DNA from 4 places in the Paenibacillus sp. 203 genome. Region 3 is predicted to be linked to each of the others. Evidence: predicted binding sites of a transcription regulator. Region 3 holds the regulator's gene; each other region holds the start of a gene.
What was found. Region 3 encodes Rex, which represses fermentation and respiration genes when NADH is low (regulators of the CRP and FNR family bind a similar motif). Its sites were predicted from a motif close to TTGTGAAATATTTCACAA; they were not measured.

Region 1 (4,571 bases), 160 kb from region 3:
ATTTATTAGTTACATATTACTATGACCTTATACCTATATCAATCTTTATTTATGGAATCACTGATCTAAGTGTATGTTGGAGTCTGTGTTGACATAACTCTGTTACTTATGTACTATTACTTACATAAAGTTACTTAATGAATAAAATAAATTATTGATGACAAGGGGATCTTTATATGATGCCATCTTTATTTTTGGCCCACGGCTCACCGATGCTTGCTATTGAACAGACGGACTATACTTCATTTTTAGAGCAACTGGGGAAAAGTATTCGTCCTAAAGCGGTTGTTATCTTTACTGCTCATTGGGAAGCGCAAACGTTGACGATCAGTTCGATGGATGACGTGTACGATACCATTTATGATTTTGGTGGTTTCCCACCGGAACTGTACGCGGTGAAATATCCAGCACATGGCTCTGTCGAACTGGCCAATAAGCTGAAAAAATTATATGAACAAAAGGGTATTGACGTACAAACTGATCGGGTGAGGGGACTGGATCATGGATCCTGGACATTGTTGCATCGTATGTATCCTGAGGCAGACATTCCGGTAGTTCAGATCTCTGTAAATCCATATCTCTCGCCCAAAGCACAATATGTCATTGGTGAAGTGCTACGTGGACTGGGAGAACAGGATATTCTGGTCATTGGCAGTGGCGTGACTGTTCATAATCTGCGTATCGTCAAATGGGGAGAAACGAAAACAGAACCTTGGGCTATAGATTTTGATGATTGGATTATTGAAAAAGTGCAAAATAGAGATATAGAGGCTTTGGATCACTATGAAAGTGAAGCACCGTATGCTCGTCAGGCCGTACCAAGAGCAGAGCACTTTGTACCGTTGTTTATTGCGATGGGGAGTGGAAATCCTGCAAACAAAGCCAAGGTCATCCATAGAAGCTATGAGATGGGGAATTTAAGTTATCTATGCTTACAGTTTTAGAAAGTTTGTTGCCAGAAGAAGGACTATTGTTAAAATGCTTCGCTACTGCTCCTGTATAAGTAGGGGAGTGGAAATAAATTAGGGAGTGTTATAAGCTATAATGGCTTATAACACTCCCTTTTACATAAATAACGATTCATTATATCCGGCAAATCTCACGAGGGCACAATTCACAATGACACACGCCTTGCAGCATTTCCAAATCCTTGACAACAATCATGCCGTTATCGTATTCTACTGCATTTTTCTTACGTAGATCACTAAGCATCCGGTTTACGCTTTCCCGAGTCGCACCGATCATATTAGATAAGTCAGTATGAGTAATTTTCTTATGAATCAGGATATGTTCGCCGTGAGGCTCACCATAGGTATTGCATAGACGGATGAGTGTTGAACATAAAGCACCTGGCTTGCCGTACATCATCAAATCGCGGAACTTAGTCTGAGTAATACGGTGATGCGAACCCATCCATTTCATAAAGTCAATCGCAAAATCACAATGCTGGCAAATAAGCAGTTCCAAATCTGTATGATCGATTACGCCAATATCACTATCTTCCAGAACCTCAGCAGAAAAGGAATGCTTAGTACCGAAAAATGGATCAGCTTGACCAACAAGATCGCCGCTTTGATACATATATAGAATAAGTTCCTTACCTTCATCCGTTGTTTTGGTTACTTTCACGCGTCCGCGCTTAATATAAAACAGCTTATCCGCTGTATCTCCTTCCCAGAACAGATGCGAGCTTTCAGGCATAACTCGATCTTTCATCATCACTTGCAACCGGTTGAAGCTGGCCTCCGAGAAGCAACAGGTGTTGCCGCGGGCTTCCATTACATTTGTAGGGTTTCTCATCGTCCATTTCCCCTTTGTATCCTATGTTTTTTATCTGCAACTTGATCAATTCAAATTCATTATATACCTGCGCAATGCGTTTTTGGGGCAAGAAGAGGGGGTAAAAGTGGCAGAATTCCAAACTTTGTGATTTAATTCACTTCATAAAATAAAATTTTAAATAGATTGTGAAAAAAATCACAATATATCTTGAAAAGCTGTGTTACGATCAGTGCGTGAACAAGAGATAGTACACGAGATAACAGGAGGATGAGGGAAATGGCTGTTAAAAACGAGGTTATCCAAAAAGAGCAAAGCGCAGAGCAGTATATTCAAACGCTGATTGACCGGGGGAACCGGGCACAGCAAGCTTTCATGAGTATGAATCAGGAACAGATTGACGAAATCGTACAAGCCATGGCACTCGCAGGGATGGATAAACACATGTACCTGGCGAAGATGGCTGTTGAAGAAACAGGACGCGGTGTGTACGAGGACAAAATCACCAAAAACATGTTTGCAACAGAATATATCTATCATAGTATCAAAAATGAAAAAACCGTCGGTGTCATTGAGGACAATGATTTTGACAGTTTTCAAAAGATAGCAGAGCCAGTCGGCATTATCATGGGGATCACTCCAGTGACAAACCCGACTTCGACTACGATGTTCAAAGCGCTGATTGCCATTAAAACACGTAACCCAATCATTTTCGGTTTCCATCCATCTGCTCAATCGTGTAGTGCGGAAGCAGCCCGCGTCTTGCTCGAAGCAGCTGTTAAACATGGTGCTCCAGCTGATTGTATTCAATGGATTGAAGCACCTTCGATGGATAAGACCAATGTACTGATGAACCACCCTGATGTGGCGCTGATTTTGGCAACTGGTGGATCAGGCATGGTTAAGGCGGCATATAGCTGCGGTAAACCTGCTCTGGGTGTAGGCCCAGGTAACGTGCCTTGCTTTATTGAAAAAACAGCAGACATCAAGCAGGCTGTGAACGATCTCATCCTCTCTAAATCTTTCGACAACGGTATGATTTGTGCTTCCGAGCAAGCGGTTATTATCGAAGAGCCAATCTTCGAACAAGTGAAAAAATTGATGATCGCTAACGGCTGCTATTTTGTAAATAAAGAAGAAGCAGCTAAGCTCACTCAAGGAGCTATGAATGTCGAGAAATGTGCAGTGAACCCAGCAATCGTGGGGCAGTCTGCTGTGAAAATTGCTGAAATGAGTGGTATCACAGTACCAGCAGGAACTAAAATTTTGGTCGCTGAGATTGAAGGGGTAGGAACAAAATTCCCATTGTCTGCGGAAAAATTGAGTCCTGTATTGGCTTGCTATAAAGTAAAAAATGCGGAACAAGGTATTCAACGTGCTGCTGAAGTCGTGGAATTCGGGGGCATGGGCCACTCGTCCGCTATTCATTCGAACGATGAGGACGTTATCGCTCGCTTCGCAAACCGTCTGCAAACAGGACGTATCATTGTAAATGCACCTTCCACACATGGTGCGATTGGCGACATTTACAACACCAACCTTCCTTCGTTGACACTCGGTTGCGGTTCGTATGGTCGTAACTCGACTTCGTCGAACGTATCGGCAGTCAATTTGATTAATGTGAAAAGGGTGGCGAAACGGACGGTGAATATGCAATGGTTCAAAGTACCTTCCAAAATCTATTTTGAGAAAAACTCGACACAGTATCTTGCTAAAATGCCTGATATCACACGTGTAGCCATTATCACAGACCCTATGATGGTACAACTGGGATATGTAGATCGTGTTATTCATTATCTGCATCAACGCCAAACACCAGTAGCTATCGAAGTGTTCTCTGAAGTAGAGCCAGATCCATCGACAGTTACGGTAGAACGTGGTACTGAAATGATGAGACGTTTCCAACCGGATTGCATCATCGCACTGGGCGGCGGTTCCCCAATGGATGCTGCTAAAGGCATGTGGATGTTCTATGAATATCCAGATACTGATTTCAATAATTTAAAACAAAAATTCATGGATATCCGTAAACGAATTTACAAGTACCCACGTCTGGGCCAAAAAGCACAATTTGTAGCTATCCCTACAACCTCGGGTACAGGTTCCGAAGTTACATCGTTCGCAGTAATTACGGACAAAAACCTGGGCGACACGAAGTACCCACTGGCTGACTATGAGTTGACTCCTGATGTGGCAATTATTGACCCAGTGTTTGTATATTCGCTACCTAAAACAGCTGTAGCGGACACAGGTATGGATGTTCTGACACATGCTATCGAGGCTTACGTGTCCGTAATGGCTAATGACTACACAGATGGTCTGGCAATTAAAGCCATTCAATTGGTATTCCAATACCTAGAACAATCGGCTCTGACTGGTGATAAGCTGGCTCGTGAAAAAATGCATAATGCTTCTACACTTGCTGGTATGGCATTTGCTAATGCATTCTTGGGCATTAACCACAGTCTTGCACATAAATGGGGTGGACAATACCATACAGCGCATGGTCGCACGAATGCCATTTTATTGCCGCACGTCATTCGCTATAATGCGAAAAAACCGACAAAATTTGCTTCGTTCCCTAAATATTCGCACTTTGTTGCGGATGAGCGTTATGCAGAAATCGCGCGCATACTGGGACTGCCTGCACGCACCACCGAAGAAGGGGTTAACAGCTTGATCGAAGCGATCCGTAAAATGAATAAAACACTTGGTATCGAGGAATCGTTCCAACAAATCGGTTTCGATGCAAAGGATTTCGAATCACGTGTAGACTATCTGGCTGACCGCGC
Region 2 (4,571 bases), on a different contig from region 3:
TCCTACAATATCAATCAGTTCAGCGTCAGTTTTTACTTTACAGAGTGAATCAGCCAACCGCGCTTTAATACCGCCATTACCACCGATAAAGATCTCCCAGCCCCCATCGTTGCCTACGATCCCAATATCTTTGGTACAAGATTCCGCACAGTTGCGTGGACATCCATTAACTGCTAATTTGAATTTTGCTGGGAAATCCAGTCGTTCGAATTTTCGTTCCAACACTTCTCCCATTCCCATCGAGTCCTGTGTGCCAAACCGGCAAAATTGCGATCCAACACAGGTTTTAACCGTACGAAGTGACTTCGCGTAGGCATATCCCGACGGCATATCGAGTTCTTCCCATACTTTAGGCAGATCCTCTTTACGAACACCGATCAAATCCAGCCGCTGTCCTCCTGTTACTTTAACGACCTTAACGTTGTATTTAAGAGAAACATCTGCTATCTTCTTCAAATCTTCTGGGGTCGTTACACCGCCGTACATTCTAGGAACAACTGTAAACGTTCCATCCTTTTGAATGTTTGCGTGCAATCGCTCATTTACAAAACGGGAATCTCCCTCATTTTCATAGGTATCCGGGTTAATCATTCCCAAATAGTAATTCAGCGCCGGACGGCATTTGGAGCATCCTTCATCATTATGCCAACCCAGTACATTCATAACTTCACGCGTTGTTGTCAGCCCTTTGGTTTTGATCGCTTCCACAATCTCGTCCCGACTCAATGTTGTGCAACCACATATTCCTTGCTTGGCTGACGTCTTGAAGCTGTCTCCAAGAACATATTGTAAAATTTGCTCAACGACAGGCTTACATCCTCCACAGGAACGTGTTGCTCCGGTGCATGCCTTAATTTCATCGACTGTGGTCAGTCCATTATCATTAATTGCATCCACAATCGCCTTTTTAGTCACACCGTTACAGCCGCAGACAATTTCATCATCCGCCATCGTTTCAGCGGATAATGTTTTCGCCCCGTGATTACTACATCCAGTACCCATGATCTGTCCATATATCTCATCTGTCATCAATGTTTGCTGACGCACATATTTTTGAAGACTAGCAGATTCGCTTACATCGCCAAACAATACAGTTCCAACAATCTTATTTTCACGAAGCAGCACTTTTTTGTATGTGCGCTTCCACTCATCCTTTGCAACAATCACCGTATGTTCAGGCTGGGTTATGAATTCGCCAGCTGAGAAAACATCCACCCCTGAAATTTTGAGCTTGGTAGAAACTACCGATCCCATATAACCTTCAGTTTCCGCGCCTGCCAAATGTTTGGCAATGACACTCCCCTGTTCAAACAGCGGAGCTACCAAACCGTAACAGGTTCCACGGTGTTCAACACATTCCCCTACAGCATATACATCCGGCACGGAGGTTCTCATCAAATCATCGACTACGATACCACGGTTCGTTTCCATACCACTTTGCACAGCCACCTGAATATTAGGTTTGATCCCGACGGCCATAACGACCAAATCCGCTTCTAGCTCGCTTCCGTCTGAAAACCGCAGCCCTTGTACCCGATCTTGACCATACACCTCCGCAGTTTGCATTTGCATAGCAAACTTGATTCCCTGGCGTTCTAGTTCTGCTTTCAGCATCGCAGAGGCTTCCCGGTCCAGCTGGCGTTCCATCAAATCCTCCATTAAATGAACGACCGTAACATCCATTCCCAGGTTGACCAAGCCTTTAGCTGCTTCCAGCCCTAACAGACCTCCACCAATGACCGCTGCCTTTTTAAAGGTCTTCGCTGCCTCAAGCATTGCCGAGCAATCGGCGATATCTCGGAAACCGATGACACCCGGTAATTCTTTACCCGGAATAGGCAGAATAAATGATTGTGAGCCAGTAGCTACCAGAGCTACATCGTAATCAATTTCCAGTCCGTCTTCGGTATGAATCTTCTTGTTCTCACCGTCGATGCTTTTCACCATTTTTCCTGTATACAAAGTAATCCCTTGATCCGCATACCATTGCAAATCGTTCAGTATGATATCATCAATCGTTTTACTGCCTTCTAGTACATAAGAGAGCATGATCCTGTTATAGTTCGGATGCGGCTCATTTCCCAAGACCGTAATTTCATACTTATCCGTTAATTTCAAAATTTGTTCGACCGTATTGATACCAGCCATCCCGTTCCCTATAACCACAAGTTTCTGTTTACTGTTTATCATATACCGGTTCCTCCATTCATTCGACGATACTCCCTATCCGACGACATCTCCTACGTTCCTATGAATATTGCTTATGCTTCTATTCTAATACAGCAGATAGAGCTATATGTGACTAGAATCACAATGTAGTTCAAATTAAGAATATTTAGGGATTTCCCTATTCCGTTTCAAGGGATAAAGGTAAGAAGCTGAAATCAAATTTCAGGAATATTAAATACATCACTTGCCCAATTCATCGAACGAATCTTTCCATTTAATGAGTAATTGCAACCTTTATAAGGAATACTTTAGGAACAACTTGTATCTTAAGGAAACATGAATTGAATCGTATGGAGGTGATCATCATGTGGTCTAAAATAATTTCTTATATTCCAAGCTGGAGTACACTCTTTCAAGCAGGCCTCGCGTTGGTTATTCCTTTAGGAATTTATTATATAAACACATCGATTTATTCGTTTGTTGGCAGTAAGGGAGCAAAATCCAAACATTCTTCTGATCGTCCGCTTTCCGACGAACATAACGAAGGCCACGCTGATCAACAGCATGAACCAAGCTCCAAAATTACAGGGAATTATGATTCCGACTTCAAGTCGATTCGAGAGGCTATAGGCGAAAATAGTGATGTGCATTTTCGTGAGTTTGTAGTAAAGAAATATCATGCTCGGTCCGTGTTAATCTTCATAGAAGGTATGCAGGATGAAAAGCTTATGAGCAAGCAGGTATTGGAGGTCTTGATGTACGAGGGCCAGCAGGACCCACAGGAACAGCAGGAAAGTATAAGTAACTCCTTTATAAAAGATAACTTGATGCCACTTACGCAAATTAGTGAAGTTGCTGATATGGAGGACCTGCAGGAGTCTATACTTTTAGGCCATACTGCCTTATTAATTGATGGAATGAAGGGAGCACTGCTGGTGGGCTCGCCCAATGGCGCCATTCGCTCCGTCAATGAACCAACCTCTGAAGCATTACTTCGGGGTCCCCGCATTGGTTTTACGGAGGTATTAAGTGAAAATACTTCGATGCTTCGACGCCAAGGCTTAAACAAAAGTCTGGAAATGAAGAAATTTCAAGTGGGAAGCCGAATCAAAAAAGATCTGGTTGTCGCGTATATAAAGGATATTGTGAATCCAGATCTCCTCGAAGAAGTAACCCGCAGAATTTCAAAGATAGACATGGATTTTTTGGCTGAATCCGGTTATGTGGAACAACTTATTGAAGACAATTATTTAAGTCCGTTCCAGCAGGCTCACAACACAGAGCGTCCCGACCGTGTCATTAATGCTTTGTTGGAAGGAAGAATAGCTATTTTGCTGGATGGGACTCCCTTTGCACTTATTGTTCCGGTGACCTTCAGTATGCTGCTTCAATCACCTGAAGACTATTATGAGCGCTGGATTCCAGGAACACTTTTACGGCTGTTGCGTTTTAGCGGGGCTTTTATAGCGCTTATGGGGCCTGCTTTGTACATCTCTTTTATATCGTTTCATCCCGGTTTGATTCCGACCAAGCTGGTCATTAGCATCATCGAAACCCGTCAAGGCGTCCCCTTCCCATCCGTCATTGAGGTTATGATTTTAGAAATCTCTATCGAAATCCTACGGGAAGCCGGCATTCGCTTGCCCAAACCCATTGGTCCTGCGATGGGCATTGTGGGAGGCTTGGTCATCGGCGACGCTGCTGTAAATGCAGGCATCGTTAGCCCCTTCCTGGTAATTGTGGTTGCGGTTACTGCCATTTCTTCGTTTTCAATACCGACATACAGTGCGGGTATTACCTTGCGTCTTTTGCGTTTCGTCGGCATGCTCTTTGCAGCCATCCTGGGCATGTTAGGAACCATATTGTTCTTTCTGTTAATTTGTATCCATCTGACGAAATTAAAAAGCTTTGGCGTACCGTATGTAACGCCCTTTTCCCCTATGCGCCTAAGCGATTGGAAGGATATGTATATTCGAGCTCCTATATCTATGATGAAAAGAAGACCTCTTATGATGAAAACTCAGCAAACCAAACGTAGGCCATGATGCCAAGACGAAGGAGGAGCTATGGTGTTTAGACGCTCTGATGATAAGATCACAACCAAGCAGGCGGCTGTGTTCCTGACCAATACCGTATTGGGCGCGGGGATTTTGACACTGCCGAGAGGTGTAACTGAAAAGGTACAGACTCCTGATGCATGGCTTTCTGTCCTTCTCGGTGGATGTATTGTCATATTGGTCGTCTGGCTCATGGTGAAATTAAGTCAACAGTTTCCTGAAAACACCGTGTATCAATATTCCAGAAGAATCGTGGGCACAATTCCGGGTGGATTTTTAAGTGTGTTATTGATTATATATTTTTTAATCATCGCCGGCTTTGAGATTCGGGTTTTAGCTGAAGTG
Region 3 (4,571 bases):
GCGGCGTGTGCATCGTCTTTTTTGGCTGTCTTAATTTCCAAACAGGCGATCTTCTGCTATGCTAATATACAGAGTTATTATTTTTGTAAGTGTCATAAGAAAGGATTAGCCCGAATGAAATTTGCGGTATTGGATTTTGAAACGACAGGCACCCAGTCCGCGGATGACATCATTCAAGTCGGACTTGCAATTATAGATCATGATAACAGCATTTCCCGTGTTTACGGCTCTTATGTAAACCCTGGCAGATCTATTCCCCCTTTTATCACCGGGTTGACCGGAATTACAGACGATGACGTCAAGGATGCTCCTGCACTTGAAGAAATGATGATGGAGCTCGTGCCTATGCTGGACGATGTTGTACTGGTCGGTCATAATGTGGCGTTTGATTTTAATTTTTTGCAAAACGCTCTGGATCGGTGCGGTTATTTGCCGTTTAGCGGAAGAATCTTGGATACAATGGATTTTCTGAAAATTATGTTTCCATCGCTATCTTCGTATCAGTTGGGTTTTGTGTCTTCTGAGTTTGGGCTGGCGCATGATCGCCCTCACCAAGCAGACAGCGACGCGTTGGCTACGGCTGAGGTGTTTTTAAAGTGTCTGGGTGAGCTTCAAGCATTACCTTTGATAACGATACAGCGGCTTAGCGATTTGTTTGCAGAGGAAGACAGTGACCTTGGATGGTTTCTTGATGGGGTGCGTGAAGAGAAAGAGCTTGATCCTATTCAGGATCTGGAGGGACATCAGTTTTTTCGTCAGCTTGCGCTAAAAGTGGAAGATTGGACGGAGCTAGCTGCTCCGCGTAGAGAAGATGACCCGAATCCACTGTCAGGTGTTTCCTTTGAGGAGTACATGGATGATGTGCGGGACAATTTGCGTTCATCCTTGAGCCAATATGAGGAGCGCGAGGCGCAGATACAGATGATTGAGGGTGTAAATCAGGCACTGAGTGAAGACAAGCACCTACTGATCGAAGCAGGTACAGGAACAGGGAAGTCCCTCGGCTATTTGCTCCCATCGCTGTATCACAGTGTGAAAAAAGGACAGCGAGTTATGGTAAGTACACATACGATCAACCTGCAGGAGCAATTACGCGAGCGCGACATTCCGATGCTGACCAAGGTGATTCCGTTTCCGTTCCGGGCTGCTATTTTCAAGGGTCGGGGACATTATTTGTGTCTGCGTAAGTTTGAACATAAAATAAACAGAAGAGACTTCGCGACACCGAAGGAAGATTTAATTACAGCTGCTCAGATGATCGTCTGGTTGACGCTAACAGAAACCGGTGATGATGAAGAACTGAATCTGAGCAACCGTGGTGGAGATTTCTGGGAAACGGTGGCGAGTGATTCAGAGTCCTGTCTTGGTCGTTCTTGCCCATGGTTCCGCAAATGCTATTATCATCGTGCACGCCATGAAGCAGGGATAGCGGATGTTGTTATTACGAATCACTCTAAGTTGTTTACAGACGTCAAAGCTAGTCACCAGTTGTTGCCGAGCTATGAACATCTGGTGATTGATGAAGCCCATCACCTGGAGGAAGTAGCTGGTAAGCACCTAGGTATGCATATGAAATATTTCACACTCGTGCATACACTGACGCGACTGTTCAAAGACAGCAAGAATGGACAACTGCCTTCACTTCGTCAACAGTTGGCGAAATCGGGGCACGAGAAGTCGACGGATTGGGCCTCAACCATCGATCAGATGTATCCGCTCGTGTTAGAGGTTAAGGAAACTTGGGACCTGCTAAGCGACAAGCTGTTTGGCATGTTGCCAGAACGAAGCGATGCGACACCGGGTGAAACAGGACAGTTTTCTTCCCGTCTCAAACCTTCAGCCAAGCCTGCAAAGTGGGATCAGGCGGGGGCTTTGGAAAATCAGCTATATGTAACGATGAGTGAAATTTTGCGCAAGGGCGACAAGCTGATGCTGGACGTCAAGGAAGAACATGACGATTATGCGGCGGATAGCCTTATTACAGATATCACGGGTCTGCTCAAGGATCTGGCGGGGATTCGAGAAAATTTGCGCTTTTTTATGCGACTCGATGATGAAACAACCGTATACTGGCTCGAAGCGAGTGGGCAATTCCGCAGTAAATCATTACAATTTTATGCGGTGCCCGTCGATGTGAGCCGCCAGTTGAAAGAAATGTTTTTTGACAAAAAAAGAAGCATTATTCTGACGTCTGCTACCTTATCGGTAGATAAGTCGTTTCAGTACATGATCGATCAGCTCGGCTTGCAGGAAGCCGCAGATCAAGAGCGGCTGATGACTTCGCAGCTCCCGTCACCCTTTAATTACAGGGATCAGGTGTTGCTGGTCATTCCACGGGATTTCCCAAGCGTGAAGGGCAGTGTAGGAGATGCACACTTTGTAGATATGCTCGTTAGCTCTCTAGGAGCGACTGCTCAGGCGACGCGGGGGAGAATGCTTGTTCTGTTTACTTCCTATCGGATGCTCCGGCAAGTGTATGAGCCGCTCAAAGAGGCCTTAGCATCCAGCGAAATTACTGTGCTGGGACAAGGTGTGGACAGTGGGAGTCGCAGCAAGTTAACCCGCCGTTTTCAGGAAGCCAAAGCTTCTGTATTGCTGGGAACCAGCAGCTTCTGGGAAGGCGTCGATATTCCGGGGAAGGCTCTGACTTGTCTGGCCATTGTTCGCTTGCCATTTCAACCGCCGAATCACCCGTTGCTGGAGGCAAAAAGCGAGCTGCTCCAGCAGCAGAAGAAGAATCCATTTATGAAGCTGTCTGTACCACAAGCGGTCATTCGCTTCAAACAGGGATTTGGTCGGTTGGTTCGTACAGCGAGCGACCACGGGGTCGTTATCGTTTACGATACGCGTGTGATCGAATCCTATTACGGAAAGCACTTTTTGTACTCGTTACCGGGACCAAAAATGGAGCATATGCCATCGGAACAAATGGTGCCCCGCATCGCCGAATGGCTCCAATCCGCCCCGGAGACCGAGGCATAACGGACGGACACTAAGTATGTTCGTTACAATTAGGGGGAGCAAGTATGAAATCAGATAAAATTTCAGAGGCTGTCGTACGGAGGTTACCCGTATATTTACGTTATCTGAATGCACTTCACAAACGGGAGGTGGCTACGGTCTCTTCTCAAGAGTTGGGACAAAGGCTAGATTTGAACCCGGCCCAAATCCGTAAAGATCTCGCCTATTTTGGAGATTTTGGTCGGAAGGGTATCGGTTATGATGTTTCTTATCTAATTGAGAAAATACGCCATATCCTGAAAATCGATCAGCAAATTAATGTAGTATTGGTCGGAGCGGGTAATCTGGGGCAAGCCCTTTCGAATTATAACGCTTATTTAAAAGACAATATGAAGATTGTAGCGGTATTTGATGCGTTTCCGGATAAGGTAGGGACCAAGATCAATACATTGGTCGTGCAACCGATGGATGAACTGGAAGCGACTGTGAGAGAAAAAAACATTCGAATCGGGATTATTACCGTACCTGATTTTGAAGCACAGCACGTGGCTGACAGGCTTATTGAGAGCGGAATTGGAGCGATCCTGAACTTTGCACCGACTACTCTCAAGGCACCGGCCAACATTCGGATTCATGCCACAGACTTTACAACTGATTTGCTTAGCCTCGCTTATTATTTGGAGGACGGAAAGGAAGAAACACAATATGACAGTGAATAAATGGATGATTAAAAACGGCTCTTTTGCCGTAAATGGACCAGAAGCTGGGGTAATCCATGGTTTTATGATTGTGGAAGATAGCCGCATTACTTACATTGGCGAGACTTTGCCTTCGGGTGAGGAAGAGACGGAAGCGATCGATGGTAAGGGGCTTTTGTTTTTACCTGGTCTGATTAATACTCATGGTCATGCGGCGATGTCTCTGCTGCGTGGGCATGGAGATGACTTGGCACTTCAAGTATGGCTTCAGGAAAAAATGTGGCCTATGGAAGCCAAGTTTACATCTACGGACGTGTACTGGGGTACGTCGTTGTCTGTGCTGGAAATGCTGAAAGGTGGAACAACGACCTTCCTGGACATGTACGATCATATGGATGAGGTGGCTCGTGTAGCTGAAGAGTCAGGTATTCGTGCAAGTCTGATGCGTGGAGCAATTGGACTATGTTCGGAGGAAGAACAGCGAATCAAGCTGGCTGAGGCCGTGACTTTTGCGCGTAACTGGCATGGTAAAGCAGACGGGCGTATTACAACAATGATGTCACCGCATGCGCCATACACCTGTCCACCTGCGTTTATTGAAAAATTCGTACAAGCTGCGCATGATCTGGATTTGCCGCTGCATACGCACATGTCTGAGACGATCGCCGAAGTGGAGCAAAACGTACGAGACTACGGTTTGCGTCCAGTTGCGCACTTGGATAAGCTTGGCTTTTTCTCCCGTCCCTCGCTTGTTGCCCATGGCGTTCATTTGAACGACGAAGAAATAGCTTTACTGGCTGAACGTGGTGTAGCGGTTTCGCACAACCCAGGTAGCAACTTGAAGCTGGCAAGTGGTGTGGCAAGAGTGCCTGAATTGCTGCGTGCAGGGGTTACCGTTTCTCTCGGAACGGA
Region 4 (4,571 bases), on a different contig from region 3:
GGCCTGCTGTCCGGCGTTGCAGCCAGATCGCCGTATGCCTCGTTGCAAAAGCAGCGAAAAACAACGCCAGTGAAGGCCAAGCCATCACCAGCGGATTTTTATCAAATAAAATCGTAATAGCCTTTGCCAAGAAGACTGCTTGTGCAATCACTGCGGCCCCCTGGAGCAGGGAAAGGGCAGCCAGTAGCAGCATCACTGGCCGAATGCCCTTTAATTCAAACCATGCCTTATCCATTAGTATTCCAAATGATCCTTCTCACTGAGACGCTTATGGAAAACAAAATAGCTCCATGCCTGATAAGCCAACACAAAGGGTAAAAGCGTTGCTGCAACAATCGTCATGGCTTTCAGTGTGTAATGACTGGAGCTTGCATTATAAATCGTTAAATCAAAAGCACTGTTAATCGAGCTCACCATAAATCTTGGGAACAAACCGACGAATAACGATACGAAGGTCAGTAAAATCACTGCACCTGTCATCCCGAAGGCCCATCCTTCACGGCGCTGCTTCAGGAAGTACCATGTCAACACATAGGCGACAATTCCCACCGCAACCGCAGCATACATAAAGGGACCGCGACGTGCAAATAAATCCGTTGCAAAATAAGTCCATACCACCATGCCCGCGAGTAAAATGCCCAATACCGGAAGAAACTTGGACGCGATCACACGAGCGCGATCCCGTACTTCTCCAATCGTCCGCAGGGAAATAAACGTCAGTCCGTGCATTAGACACATTCCGACCACTGTCAGTCCAATCCATACGGTGTATCCATTGAATACATCGGAAAATCCAGCTTTCAAATCCATGTTTTGCTGAATAGGTACACCTTTCACCAAAGCCGCAAAAGCCATACCGAACAGCATCGGCGGTAGAAAGCTGCCAATCAGAATGCAGGCATCCCACGTTCCTGTCCACCATTTCCCTTCAGCCTTGCCGCGGAACTCAAAAGAAACTCCACGCAAGATCAAACCTAGCAAAATAAAGACAAATACCAGATAATATCCGCTGAACATGGTTGCATAAAAATGCGGGAATGCGGCAAACATCGCACCTGCTGCTGTAATCAGCCACACTTCGTTGGCATCCCAGAATGGACCAATCGTATTGATCATCAAACGTTTTTGTTGGTCATTACGCGGCACCAATCCTGTGGCCATTCCTACGCCAAAATCAAAGCCTTCCAGAAAAAAGAAGCCAGTAAACAGCACAGCAATCAATAGGAACCATAAATCATTTAGCGACAATGGTGTCACCCCCTTGAGCAAAAGGATCATGAATTACCGTTTGTTGATGCGGCTCAATATCTGGACCTTTGCGAGCCGTACGGTAAAACAGAAACGCCAGCACACCTGTTAAAATTAAATACAATGTGGTAAATGAGATGAACGAGAACAACACTTCTCCAGCCACAACAGTAGGCGAAACAGAATCTTTCGTTTGAAGTAAACCAAATACAGTCCACGGTTGGCGACCTATTTCAGTCATGATCCAACCTGAAGTATTCCCAATGAATGGAAGGGATATCCCCCATATGATAAGACGGAAGAACCAGCGATGTGAACCTTCCAACTTTTTACGGAACGTCAGGTAAGCTCCGTATAAAGCGAGTGCAATCATGCCACATCCCGCCGCAATCATAATGCGGAAGCTCCAGAACGTGGTTCTTACTGGCGGGATATAATCTCCCGGACCATAGGTTTTCTCATATTCTGCCTGAAGCTCATTCATACCAGGCACAGAGCCGGTAAATTTACTATAGGATAGAAAACTCAAAGCAAAAGGAACTTTAATCTCAAAGGTATTTTCCTTTTTTCCAGGATCAATCCATGCGATAACTGTCCAAGGAGCGGGGTCACCGCTGTTCTCCCATAAGCCCTCACTGGCAGCCATCTTCATCGGTTGTGTTTTCACTAAATATTGAGCCTGACCATGACCAAACAAAGGAATAGCTATGGCGCTGATTAAGGCAACAATAATGCTCAATTTGAAAGAAGGTTTAAAAAAGTCCATATTCTTTTTTTGCATCAGCTTCCATGCACTGATACCCGCGATCAGAAATGCTCCTGTCGCAAAAGCAGCAAACAGCGTATGCGGAAATTCCCATAGCAGTTGTTCGTTCGTTAGCAGAGCGGCAAAATCTTTCATTTCTGCACGTCCATTTTGAATCTCATATCCTACGGGACGTTGCATGAATGAATTAGCAGCTAGAATCCACAATGCCGATAACATCGTACCGATAGATACCAACCACATACAGATTAAATGGACCGTTTTGGACAATCTTTCCCAACCGAAAACCCATAATCCGATAAAGGTCGATTCCAGGAAAAATGCAAGCAATGCTTCAATCGCCAGCGGCGTACCGAATACATCACCGACAAAACGGGAAAAGTCCGACCAGTTCATCCCGAACTGAAATTCTTGCAAAATCCCGGTGACGACGCCCAGTGCAAAGTTAATCAGCAGAAACGTTCCCCAGAATTGAGCCATTTTTTTGTACAAGTCATTTTTCTTGATAACATACATCGTCTCCATAATTGCCACTAATAACGACAATCCAATGGAGATCGGCACATAAACAAAGTGAAGAATCGTTGTGGTTGCAAACTGCAACCGTGCCAAATCCAATACGTCCATGATGTTGCTCCCCCCTGCACTTCTCTTAACAATGATTTATAGTATTTATAATCTGAAGTCTTCTCCATTTGTGATAGTATTCACATTCTTACATATGCAGCGGTCACTTTTTAGATAATGACTCACCAACTACCTTCACCATGGTTGTCATGATCCGGCTTCAGATTTATCCCCATTATATAGAATAAATTTAAATGAAATAGAATCGAAAATGTGAACATCGTGTCGAAGCTGTGTCATAATGGTGTCGATTTGATGAAAACACCCTAAACTCTATAATAAATGTGACATTTTCGATTGATCTATCCATTTTTTCACCATAAAAAAGAGTCTCTCTTCGTTCGGAGGTTATACCTCCGACATCTGCAAGAGAGACTTCATAGCGTTAAATCTAGGAATCTATCAACAGCCATCTGTTCCTCCATTCTTTTGAACCCGATTACGGTAGGAGGAAGGTGACATTCCAGCATACTTTTTAAATTTACTATGAAAATAATCTGCATTCGCATATCCCACGCGTTCCGCCACCTGGTGTACCTTAATTCCTTGTGCAAGCAATTCCCTTGCTCGCTCAATCCTCACCTTATCCAGGTAGGCATTAAAGGCCTCGCCAGTATGACTTTTGAACAGTTTGCCCAAATAGCCACTATTGTAATTGAACATATCTGCCAGTAACTCCAGTCGCAAATTTTCATCATAATGACTATGTATAAAGTCAATCATTTGTTTCATGATGATGCCCTTGCCACCAGATTCTGTCTGGCCAATCCATTGCAACACATGCTCCAGCGAGTGATCCACCAGCTCGCCCAATGTGGAATAAGCATATACATCGGTTATAAAGCTGGAGTGCTCCTCCAGCACGGTTCTGCTGTGATCCTGTCCGGCTGCATACTTGTTCAACGCCAGTGTGAATGTTTGGGCGAACGCCGCCTTGATTGCAGATTCTGTGCGATAAATCCCTGGAAATTGGTCTTCCATTTCCTTAATGACACGGGTTGCAGCTTCACTATTAGCCATATCTAGCGCATAGTACAGCTTTTCTGCATAACGTAGGGGATCATTTGTAGCACGATCAGACGCTCCACTCATTTCAGTCTCAACTGTCTCCAATTCGTATAGGTCTCCGGAAAGCATGACTCTTTCTGCCCGGAACAAAAACGTACGTTCTAACAATCGTAGTGCCTGCTCAAAAGATCTGGGAATGTCGTTAAGAATGGATACAGGATCACCGGCAGCCACATAAATTTCCGTTGCCCACGGCTTTAGCTCCTGTCGCCAAGTAGCCAGTAACTGAACAGCATCTTTCTCCGTTTTTAACGTGGCGGGAAGCAAAAGACCCATATATATTCCAGCCTCAAACACGATACCTCTGCCCTGCTCATGACACAATTCCGTTAGCCGCTGCTTTGCTGCCGACTGCCGAGCTTGTCGATCCCAGTCAGGAATACGTAAATCCAGCAGAATAACCTGATAGCTACTCCAGTCCAAGGCTGGTAACGCGGGCTGTTGTCCATGTTTTCCGTTACCGCTTTGATGTTCAGCTTGCTCGGATGCTTTGTGCAGAGAATCGCTGCCTTCTACGGCCTTACGAGCATGCTCTCGATGAACCGGAAACAATAATGCTTCGATCCAATTACGCTCATGGGAAGGCGTACTTCCCCATTTGCCGTCTTCTTTCTCGTCCTCAATGTTTTGCCATATCCGTTTCAACTCTGTCGTCATTTCTTCCTCATCAACTGGCTTCAGTAGATAGCCATCTACCCCGAAGCCCAAGGCTTGCCGTGCATAATCAAAGTCTGCATATCCGCTTAATATGAGAAAATGAAACGGCTCTCCGTTCTTTTCACGTATGCTTCGTATGACCTCCAGTCCACTCATCCCGGGCATACGAATATCTACAATGACCAACTCCGGCCGATGCTCTCCG

Region 1: a site for Rex is predicted at 1,966-1,983, ahead of adhE (bifunctional acetaldehyde-CoA/alcohol dehydrogenase). Genes of this name have one in related genera too.
Region 2: a site for Rex is predicted at 2,297-2,314, ahead of nirB (nitrite reductase large subunit NirB). Genes of this name have one in related genera too.
Region 4: a site for Rex is predicted at 2,710-2,727, ahead of WA407_RS20265 (cytochrome ubiquinol oxidase subunit I). Genes of this name have one in related genera too.

Annotation. Positions count from the first base shown of each region.
Region 1 is NZ_JAXCHD010000003.1:50,343-54,913, forward strand. Features, by position in the region: gene WA407_RS06575 (DODA-type extradiol aromatic ring-opening family dioxygenase) at 177-944, shown strand; gene WA407_RS06580 (Crp/Fnr family transcriptional regulator) at 1,084-1,800, opposite strand; gene adhE (bifunctional acetaldehyde-CoA/alcohol dehydrogenase) at 2,059-4,571, shown strand, end outside.
Region 2 is NZ_JAXCHD010000007.1:273,062-277,632, reverse strand. Features, by position in the region: gene nirB (nitrite reductase large subunit NirB) at 1-2,190, opposite strand, end outside; gene WA407_RS18110 (spore germination protein) at 2,535-4,214, shown strand; gene WA407_RS18105 (GerAB/ArcD/ProY family transporter) at 4,239-4,571, shown strand, end outside.
Region 3 is NZ_JAXCHD010000003.1:210,042-214,612, forward strand. Features, by position in the region: gene dinG (ATP-dependent DNA helicase DinG) at 115-2,982, shown strand; gene WA407_RS07415 (redox-sensing transcriptional repressor Rex) at 3,027-3,680, shown strand; gene WA407_RS07420 (amidohydrolase) at 3,667-4,571, shown strand, end outside.
Region 4 is NZ_JAXCHD010000009.1:109,074-113,644, reverse strand. Features, by position in the region: gene cydD (thiol reductant ABC exporter subunit CydD) at 1-235, opposite strand, end outside; gene cydB (cytochrome d ubiquinol oxidase subunit II) at 235-1,248, opposite strand; gene WA407_RS20265 (cytochrome ubiquinol oxidase subunit I) at 1,235-2,641, opposite strand; gene WA407_RS20260 (response regulator transcription factor) at 3,044-4,571, opposite strand, start outside.